Regions from separate parts of the Bacillus kalamii genome, predicted to be linked through region 1. Evidence: riboswitches for the same ligand, from Rfam matches in the RefSeq annotation. Region 1 holds a riboswitch; each other region holds the start of a gene.

Region 1 (3,276 bases):
ATCGTCCGAGCAGCTCGCCAGCCGGATTGACAACCTGGCTACATACGGAAAAAGCAAAATCGCCTTCGTCATCGGCGGTTCTTTGGGCTTGAGCAAGGACGTCATGATACGTGCCGACGAAACACTCAGCTTCAGTAAAATGACTTTTCCCCACCAGTTGATGAGGCTTGTATTGGTCGAGCAGATTTACCGGGCCTTTCGGATTAATCGGGGGGAACCGTACCATAAGTAGAAGGTTGATTTTACTATTTTACAGTACGGGTGGTTTGAAATAAACAGAAATAAAAGGAGGCTTTGAATATAAAATTCAAAGCCTCCTTTTTCAGAAGAGAAGAAAGGATAAATTGTTGAATATGGAAATCTGTCTAAGCTTACACCTGCTATGCTAGGAAATAAGTTGTTTTTTCTGCTGCATAAGCTCCGTTTGGCTTTGAAGTGGGGCAAGAAGATCTCCAGCTATAAGCCCTATCCTTTCGACGTCTTAAGCTATCCTGGGGTAAACAAGCGTTTTCTGTTTTTGTTCATACGTGAAGCCTATTCTCCCCAAACATCCTTTGCGATACGCACTACATGGCATAATTTACTCCACTGTTCTTCTTCAGTAAGGATGTTTCCTTCCTCGGTAGATGCAAAGCCACATTGCGGGCTTAAACAAAGTTGATTAATATTTACAAATTTCGCTGCTTCTTCAATTCTTCTTTTGATTTCATATGCATCTTCGAGTTCAGGGGTTTTAGATGTGATTAAGCCCAACACGACATGTTGATCTTTAATGAATCGCAATGGGGTAAAATCTCCGGATCGTTCATTATCATACTCTAAGAAGAAGGCATCTACATTAACGCGGGAAAATAATTCTTTTGCAATTGGTTCATATCCACCTTGATATAACCAAGAAGATTTGAAATTTCCACGGCAAATATGAAGGGTAATTGCCATATCCTTTGGTTTGTTGGCCACTGCTTCAACAGTAATATCAGCAAATTTTTTCACTAATTCATCCGGATTAAAACCTCGTACCTTTATTTTTTCCCGGAATACATCACTGAACAATGCACCCCAGCTTGTATCATCTAGCTGTAAATAACGGCATCCTGCATCGTAAAAAGCTTGAATAGCATCCTGATATACTTTAATAATATCTTTAGCAACCTCATCTAGTGAAGGGTAAGAAGGATTACTTAAATAAGGTTCGCTTCCAACTACACCCGAATGGAAAATCATATTAGGACCTGGTATTGTAATTTTCGCAACATGGTCACCAGCAAGTCTTTTCAAATACATAAAATCCTCCAAAAATGGATGATCCTTTGGAAATTTTAGTTTCGAACTAACTGTATATGCTTCTGCTTTTTTCATTGCACCATTAAAAGCACCCGTTAAGTCTACTTCATAAACGCGAATCCCCTCGATGGCTCTTATGAAATCTAAGTGCCACCATCTTCTTCTGAATTCACCATCTGTCACAGCTGTAAGGCCTACTTCTTTTTGTTTTTCCACAATCCTAGTAATCTCACTATCTTCTATTGAACGTAATTCTTCTTTCGTGATTTGGCCATTCTGATATTGCGCCCTCGCATCTTTTAGCGCTTGTGGACGTAAGAAGCTTCCTACATGGTCTGCTCTAAATGGCGCTTTCGAAATAGTAGTAATCAATATGGACAACCCCTCTAAAGTAAATTTGTATATTTAGTTTGCTTTTTCAGGGTACAAAAAACCCCTTCTTAAAAAAGAAGAGACTAGTATCATTGATAATTACTCTTCTTATCATCAAGCGTACGCTACTGGAATTAGCACAATACAAAAATGTATGTTGCTGAGATATCTTAGGGCCAGTCCCTCCATCTCTCTAAATAAGAATGTTTGAATATTCAATTATAATTACCAATGTACTTGTATAATTATTGAATGTCAATGCTTAGAGTCTAATTTATATAATTTTATGAAAATTATATAAATATAAGATGCAGGTAATATTCTAGCCACTCATTTTATGAAGAATCATTGAAGATGGGCACAGATGCAGTAGGCGGTATTCCTCATTTTGAATTTACGATAGAATATGGAGTCGATTCATTAAAAATAGCCTTTGACATCGCTGAAAAGTATAACCGATTAGTGGATATTCACTTCGATGAGATTGATGATGAGCAATCACGCTTTGTTGAGGTGGTCGCAAAAGAGGCATACACGAACGTAGAATAGGAACTCGCACAACAGCGAGCTATACAACAGCAGTGGGCCCCATGGTATCCATTGTGTACAGGAAATATGCTTCAAGTATTGCATATGGGCATCCATATAATAGCTTACGAGCAAATGGTCAATTCCATTGATTTAATCACAATAAATAGCGCTAAAACGCTGATGATTGAAGAAAATTACGGAATCGAGGAAGGAAAACTTGCTGGTAAAATTTCATACAATATTGATTGGTCTTTAATTGAATTTCACTTATCACAGGGGCAATCTGTTATATTCGATAGTCCTTGTTTATATGATGAAATGGTTGAAAAAGGGACTGGATTAGTAAAGAAATATAATGCTAACTATAAATATGTGGAATGCTACGTTGATGACCGAAATGAAATCAACAGCAGATTAAAAAAACGTGAAAGAATGATCAGCCAAATAAAAGAGATACAATCCGAGAAGCCTTTAAATCCGCTATTCATAACAGTAAAAAACCATCTGAATATAAATGTTTGATTATAGATACACCACGACCTTTAGACAGTTATATTCAACATGTAATGCAATGTATTGAAGAATAATTCATACGTTACGGAGTGCAAGAAAAGACCATCAAAAAGATGATGGTCTTTTCAATTTGTAGTCCTTTTTATTCAGGATTTTAAAAATGGACTTTTGCCCGTTATTTCCTAACAACCGGAATCCACATTTCACCATAAACCACGCCATTCCGCATGCCCATTTCAACTGTTGCATTCGGCCCGCCGACATAAGCAACATGATCTGCTTCTGGCAGGACCTGGCCAAAGGCAACGCCAGTAAGCGTATTGCTCAATTCTTCGGCTGTATGTCCTTCCCCTTTAACAACGAGGTATTCCCCTTTAGGGAATTGGATATCGCGGGTCTCTCCCGGTACCGACGCATTTGTTAGGACGCCAGCATAATGCATCATCTTGTTATTTACCGCTTCGTTGACGGCAAAAACGTAGTCGTTTGTCGCTATGGCTTTTAAAGCATCAAGTTTTCCATCATTTTTGATAGCCTGCCAAAAGTCTGCCTTTTCCTTGTTTATGCCAGCAAAAT
Region 2 (3,276 bases), on a different contig from region 1:
GCATACATGCAGGGGCATGTTACGGATAATCTGACAGGCATTATGAAAGCCATCACATTCTTTGGAGGAAAGGTTTGGATTATATCGGCAGTTCTGATTGCCTCGCTTTTGGTAGGATTTAAAAAGAAAAGATATGCTCTTTTCCTGCTATTTGCATCCGGATTGGGCAGCCTCTTCAACATAGCTCTAAAGGAATTCATTCAACGGCAGCGCCCGGATATATATCCGATTATCCAAGAAAGCGGCTATAGTTTCCCAAGTGGGCACAGTATGGGTTCTATCATTTTTTATGGATCTTTAGTCATCATTCTGGCGAAAATTTCCCGCCGGAAATGGTTGGATGCCGTGTTTATACTTTTCTTCATCGTACTTGTTCCGGCAATCGGCATCAGCAGAATCTATCTTGGGGTCCATTATCCGAGTGATATTATCGGAGGCTTCAGTGCAGGAGCTTTCTGGCTGCTTATTTGCTGGCTGATTTTTCACTTTTATGAGAGCTGGTTCGATAAAAGGGCGGACAAACAGAACATCCATAAATCCTGATGCATAGTATGGAGAAAGGCTCTTTTGAACATGTATACAACAAAAAATGCCTGTTAAACAGGCGTTTTTTGTTTCAACTATGATTCGTTTACAGGCGAACCTTCTGCCTCATCCTCCTTTAGGAATGACGTACAATTCGGGCATCTTGTTGCATGCAAAGGGATTTCCGATAAGCATTCCGGGCATTCTTTCGTTGTTACCGGCTTTTCCGGCTCCGGCTTTCTGAACTTATTCACCTGCCGGACCACTATGAAAATGGCAAATGAAATGATTAGGAAGTTAATGAGTATATTAATAAAGGATCCATAATTGATTGTGACATCCCCTGCTTCCTTTGCTGCAGCTAGTGATTTATCTTGATCGCCTGTCAGATTGATATACAGGTTTGAAAAATCGACTTTCCCGATGATCAGGCCAATCGGGGGCATAAGTATATCGTCCACAAAAGAGGTAACGATTTTCCCGAATGCTCCGCCAACAACAATCCCGACAGCAAGGTCGATCACGTTGCCTCTGTCTATGAACTTTTTGAATTCTTCCCACATAGCTTCTTCCTCCTGCAACTTAACAAAATAGATAGTCTCTCTTTTTCTCTCTACTTTACCTTAATGTGATTTTAAAAAGATAGTCAAGCGAAGAGTATTGACAAATGCACAGGAAGTCTTTATGATTATAAAAATACAATATTTTGAATTAATTGAATAATTACTCTTATCTAGAGGAGTCGAGGGATATGGCCCTAAGACACTCCGGCAACCATCATATTCTTGAACGGTGCCAATGCCATAAGAAATTCATTTCTAGTCGATGAGAGAGAAGCCGAATAGCTTTTTTAAAGGCGCTCTTTCTCTGAAAGGGTGCCTTTTTACCGTTCAATTGAAAACCTGTTTGGAGGAGAAAAAATGAGAATTGAAACTAAATTGGTGCAATCGGGAGTCAAAAAAGATTCAGCTACAGGGGCAATCAGTATGCCAATCTATCAATGCGCAACATTTGAACATCCGGAACTGGGCAAGAGTACTGGATTTGATTATTCAAGAACATGCAATCCAACGAGAAAAGCGCTTGAAGAAGCGATTGCCTCACTTGAGGGAGGAGACCGAGGGTTTGCCTTTTCCTCTGGCATGGCTGCTATTACAACTATTTTGTTTTTATTGAAACCCGGCAGCCATATCGTTATTTCTGATGACTTATATGGAGGAACGTACCGTTTGCTTGAAGAAACATTCAGCCTATATGGGATTAAGGCTTCTTACGTGGACACCTCCGATCTTGAAGAAATTAAGAATGCCATTAAAGCCGATACGGCTGCCCTATTTATTGAAACACCTTCCAATCCGTTGATGAAGGTAACAGATCTGGGAGCTGCCTGTTCCCTTGCGAAAGAGCATGGCTTATTGACAATAGTGGACAATACATTCCTGACGCCTTATTTACAGCAGCCAATCGTATTCGGGGCAGATATCGTAGTCCATAGTGCTTCAAAGTACATTAGCGGGCATAACGATGTGATAGCAGGATTAGTGGTAACCGCGTCACCTGAATATAGCGACCAAATTGGCAAACTCCAAAATGGGACAGGGGCCATTTTAGGGCCACAGGATGCATGGCTATGTTTGCGGGGAATCAAGACCTTGGCCATCCGAATGGAGCAGCAGCAAAAAAATGCTGCATCCATCGCTTCGTGGCTTAGCTCTCATGATCTGGTCCGCAAAGTTTATTATCCTGGAACTGAAGATCATGAACAGCGAAAAATCAGTTTGAAGCAAAGCAGTGGTTTTGGAGCGATGCTTTCATTTGAAGTAACAGAAACCGTGTTAGTGGAAAAGGTGTTGAAGCAAGTCGGCTTAATCTCCTTTGCAGAAAGCCTAGGGGGTGTGGAGTCATTACTAACATACCCTGCCACACAAACACATGCGGATATACCTGAAGAAGTAAGAAGAGCTAAGGGAATAAGTGATTGTTTACTCCGCCTGTCGGTCGGTATTGAACATATTGATGATTTGATTGCCGACCTTACCCAGGCGTTGAGCCCGGTGAAAGAGGCTGCATACTAATAAAGGAAAAATAGGTATGAATTCAATGCAATAAAGGGGAATGCAAGATGGAGTTTAGAAAAGAGATGGAAAAAAGGATATTGATCGGGGAAGGGGCAATGGGGACACTTCTGTATGCTACTGGATCAGACCAATGCTATGAGGAATTGAACCTGACCCATTCCGATCTGGTTAAAAATATCCACCTTGCCTACGTAAAGGCCGGTGCAGATATCATTCAGTCGAACACATACGGAGCCAATCATTATAAATTAAAAAGGTATGGACTTGAAGAATACGTCTCATCCATTAACAGGGAAGGAATGAAAATCGCTAAAAGTGCGGCAGGGCCAAACTCATTTGTATTCGGCACGATCGGAGCTTCACGAGGGCTAAGGAAATCAGATCTTACACTAGATGAAATCAAAAGGAATTTCAGGGAACAGTTATTTAGCCTTCTGTTGGAACAGCCAGACGGTTTGCTATTGGAGACATATTATGATTTTGAAGAAATGGAAACCGTTTTGCATATTGCGAAGCAGGAGACGGATTTACCGATCATCGCCAACGTCTCTATGCACGAGGTAGGCTATTTACAAAACGGCATGACTTTAAGTGAAGCATTGCTTCGGTTAGAGGATCTGGGTGCGGATGCTATAGGAGTAAATTGCCGCCTCGGCCCTTACCATATGATCAA
Region 3 (3,276 bases), on a different contig from region 1:
CATGCGGATCAATGTACTTTTTCCAGCTCCACTGTAACCAATGACTCCAAATATTTCACCGGCATCAATATCTATTGATACCGAGTCGACAGCTTTTAATGATGAACCGGATTTTCCCGGAAATATCTTTGTTACATTATCGATTTTTATCATGATTACTCACCTCTTTAATACTGCTTTTTTAAAGATGCCCATTGTTTCGCTTTTCTAAAATAACAAAAGCCTTTCTGCGTAATGAGCAGAAAGGCATGAATAACAATAGGGACCTTTCTCTCATCTATCAAAGCATCATTTGCTTTGTGTGAATTGGCACCATTTCAAAATAAAATCTTTGACGGTTGCCGGGTTTCATCGGGCACATTCCCTCCACCTCTCTTGATAAGAGCTTCGCAACTTATTCAATTGTCATACTATAAGTTAAAGTGATTCTATCATTATATAAAAATACTGTCAATAACATAAAAGACTAATTTCCGCGGAAAAGGCATTTTACTTGGTCTTTGAAGACAAGGAAGTTTTTCCTGTTGCCACTTCTATCGCCTTCTCCAATTCTTCAATTAAATCATCTACATTTTCGATTCCAATCGATAATCGGACTAGGTCTTCGCTTACGCCGGATAATTTTAATTCGTCTGCGCTAAGCTGCTGGTGGGTTGTGGACGCAGGGTGAATAATCAAACTTTTGGCATCCCCGACATTTGCCACATGGCTCCAAAGCTCAATGGAATCGATCAATGCAGCACCAGATTCTCTTCCTCCTTCTATGCCGAACACAACAACTGCTCCGGCACCTTTAGGCAAATACTTGCTTGCCAATGCATAGTTTTGATTATCAGCATCTCCAGGATATAACACCCAATCAACAGCAGGATGTGCTTTCAAGTATTCTACAATCCGCTTTGTATTGGCGATATGCTCCTTCATACGGACATGCAAGGTTTCAAGGCCTAATGTGAATTGGAACGCATTATATGGGGAAAGTGCAGGCCCTAAATCACGGAGCAACTGAACACGCGCTTTCACGATAAACGCCGCTTCTCCCACCGCTTCGCTAAACACAAGATCATGATAGCTCGGATCAGGAGTTGTAAAGCTAGGGAATTTGCTTGAATTCCAATCGAACTTGCCGCCATCCACGATAATGCCGCCAAGTGTTGTTCCATTGCCCAACAACCATTTAGTTGCCGAGTGGATGACGATATCAGCCCCAAATTCAATCGGCCGGCATAAATAGGGGGTTGCAAATGTATTATCAACAATCAACGGTATTCCGCTCTCATGGGCAATTTCAGCCACCTTTTCTATATCGAGCACATGCAGGCTTGGGTTGCCGATCGTTTCTGCAAAAATGGCTTTAGTATGGGGAGTAATAGCTGCCCGGAAGTTTTCTGGATTATCAGGCTCGACCAACGTAGTCTTGATGCCATACTTAGGCAATGTATTGGCGAACAAATTAAATGTGCCCCCATATAAATTGGATGCTGCCACAATTTCATCGCCTGCTCCTGCAATATTCAGGATAGCAAGTGTGATCGCTGCCATTCCGCTAGATACAGCCAGTGCGCCTATCCCCCCTTCAAGCTGTGCCACTCTTTCCTCGAAAACAGTCACAGTAGGGTTATGGATCCGTGTATAAATGTAACCCGGTTCTTTTAATCCAAAAAGATTTGCAGCATGCTCACTGTCTTTAAACAAATAGGCATTGCTTTGGTAAATAGGAGCTGAACGTGCTCCTGTCACAGGGTCCACCTGCAAACCTCCATGTATGCTGACTGTTTCAAAACGGTATTGCTTCTCTTTGCCACTCATCACGCATTCCTCCTTGTTATATGATTCAACCTTTGAAGACCCATCGATAATCATCGCACTTGGCAATGGATTTCCTCATTAAAAAAAGCTTCTTCGAAAAGAAGAAGCTTGATAGCCGGTTCTTCTCATCTTTACGGAAATAACTTTCCGCTGGAATTAGCACCATGTACGATTTGTACTGGTTGCCGGGCTTCATAGGGCCATTTCCCTCTGCCTCTCTTGATAAGATAATTCATATTAAACTTATTAACTTAATTGGAAATATACCATTTTTACAACAAGGAAGTCAATGAATTTTTAAAAAATTTAAATAATTTAAACTGCTTCTTTTCTATTGCTGAGCAATAAAAGGGCTTCAAGCAACAGAATCTGCCGATAGTTTCCCTGAAGATGAACTTTATTCATCTGTTGAAGCTGGCGTAGCGAGACATTTCCCTTTATCACTTCGTATAACTGGTCTTCCTCGCCAATGATGGAAACACGGTATGTCCCTTTATCCGTATAATGCGTATGGACTTCGTTATTAGATAAGAATAAATGCCATTTCTTATGCTCCGAAGAAAACACGACCATGGTATTCGCTTTTTTCAATAAGACATGCAATTGCCGGCGATCTTCCAGTGTACTAAGCATCGTTTGCAATAGTTGATCCAACGTCGCCACTTCCTTTCCCAATCTCTTATAGAAAGTAATACAACGCCGGACCTATAAACACCTCTATTAATTGCTCGACAAGTATTTCGGGCTTGTCGAACCATCAGTCTGCTTTATTTATGCTATCTCTGATAGTCCCTAGCAAGTACGGGACAGATTGAAAGGCATATATTTTTTCCATAAGTGCCCCCCGCTTGAACAGCAGCAAACAAGGAACGCTTTCTACTTTGTAATCCACTGCGATTCCCTCAATGTAATTGGCGTTGCTTTTAGCCATCTGCACATCAGGCAGCATTTCTTCCACTACCATCAGCATTCTGGACGCCACTTGGCACGTGCCGCATAGTGGTGTGTAGAGATAGAGGCATAAATCGCCTTTTTCGAGAATGTATTGTTTAATATTTTCCCCATTCCATTCTTTCATGATTGATGATTCATCCTTTATTGAAAATAATACGGCAGAGTGAACTCTCCTTCTATATCCTAGCTTCTCCCATACAATAGGCCAAGAGATGCTTAATTCCATTTGTGTAAAGTCAGTTGGGACGTGATAAATATTCTGCATGAATAAGAAAGTTGGCACTGAGCAATACGGTCGCAATGTGGTGGTATGGTGCAGCAGCCACTTCCCTATAAGCCCTGTCAATATATAGATGCTGGGCACAGGGAAATTCCCGTTTAAATTGCTTGCGCAGTTTTTCGCCGGATTCGTCGCTATCCGTCAGAATATAGACATCCTTATCATATAGCTCCTCGACAAAAGCATCCATTTTCTGATAAGAAATGGTGCCATTTGTACAAAGAACTTCAATA

The links. Region 1 has a riboswitch for S-adenosylmethionine ahead of ABC357_RS20375 (5-methyltetrahydropteroyltriglutamate--homocysteine S-methyltransferase). Riboswitches for the same ligand answer to the same signal wherever they lie in the genome.
Region 2: another riboswitch for S-adenosylmethionine. It lies ahead of ABC357_RS07570 (trans-sulfuration enzyme family protein); the one in region 1 lies ahead of ABC357_RS20375 (5-methyltetrahydropteroyltriglutamate--homocysteine S-methyltransferase).
Region 3: another riboswitch for S-adenosylmethionine. It lies ahead of ABC357_RS01010 (O-acetylhomoserine aminocarboxypropyltransferase/cysteine synthase family protein); the one in region 1 lies ahead of ABC357_RS20375 (5-methyltetrahydropteroyltriglutamate--homocysteine S-methyltransferase).

The regions. Positions count from the first base shown of each region.
Region 1 covers NZ_JBDFMI010000006.1:535,596-538,871, reverse strand. The annotation lists gene rlmH (23S rRNA (pseudouridine(1915)-N(3))-methyltransferase RlmH) at 1-232, shown strand, start outside; gene ABC357_RS20375 (5-methyltetrahydropteroyltriglutamate--homocysteine S-methyltransferase) at 535-1,656, opposite strand; SAM riboswitch class I at 1,762-1,860, opposite strand; partial or broken gene ABC357_RS20370 (cytosine deaminase) at 1,996-2,418, shown strand; gene ABC357_RS20365 (GyrI-like domain-containing protein) at 2,876-3,276, opposite strand, start outside.
Region 2 covers NZ_JBDFMI010000001.1:1,494,404-1,497,679, forward strand. The annotation lists gene ABC357_RS07560 (phosphatase PAP2 family protein) at 1-543, shown strand, start outside; gene mscL (large-conductance mechanosensitive channel protein MscL) at 621-1,088, opposite strand; SAM riboswitch class I at 1,252-1,357, shown strand; gene ABC357_RS07570 (trans-sulfuration enzyme family protein) at 1,446-2,600, shown strand; gene ABC357_RS07575 (bifunctional homocysteine S-methyltransferase/methylenetetrahydrofolate reductase) at 2,648-3,276, shown strand, end outside.
Region 3 covers NZ_JBDFMI010000001.1:191,532-194,807, reverse strand. The annotation lists gene ABC357_RS01015 (methionine ABC transporter ATP-binding protein) at 1-153, opposite strand, end outside; SAM riboswitch class I at 271-385, opposite strand; gene ABC357_RS01010 (O-acetylhomoserine aminocarboxypropyltransferase/cysteine synthase family protein) at 490-1,809, opposite strand; SAM riboswitch class I at 1,932-2,038, opposite strand; gene ABC357_RS01005 (SCP2 sterol-binding domain-containing protein) at 2,125-2,463, opposite strand; gene ABC357_RS01000 (thioredoxin family protein) at 2,567-2,887, opposite strand; gene ABC357_RS00995 (toprim domain-containing protein) at 3,000-3,276, opposite strand, start outside.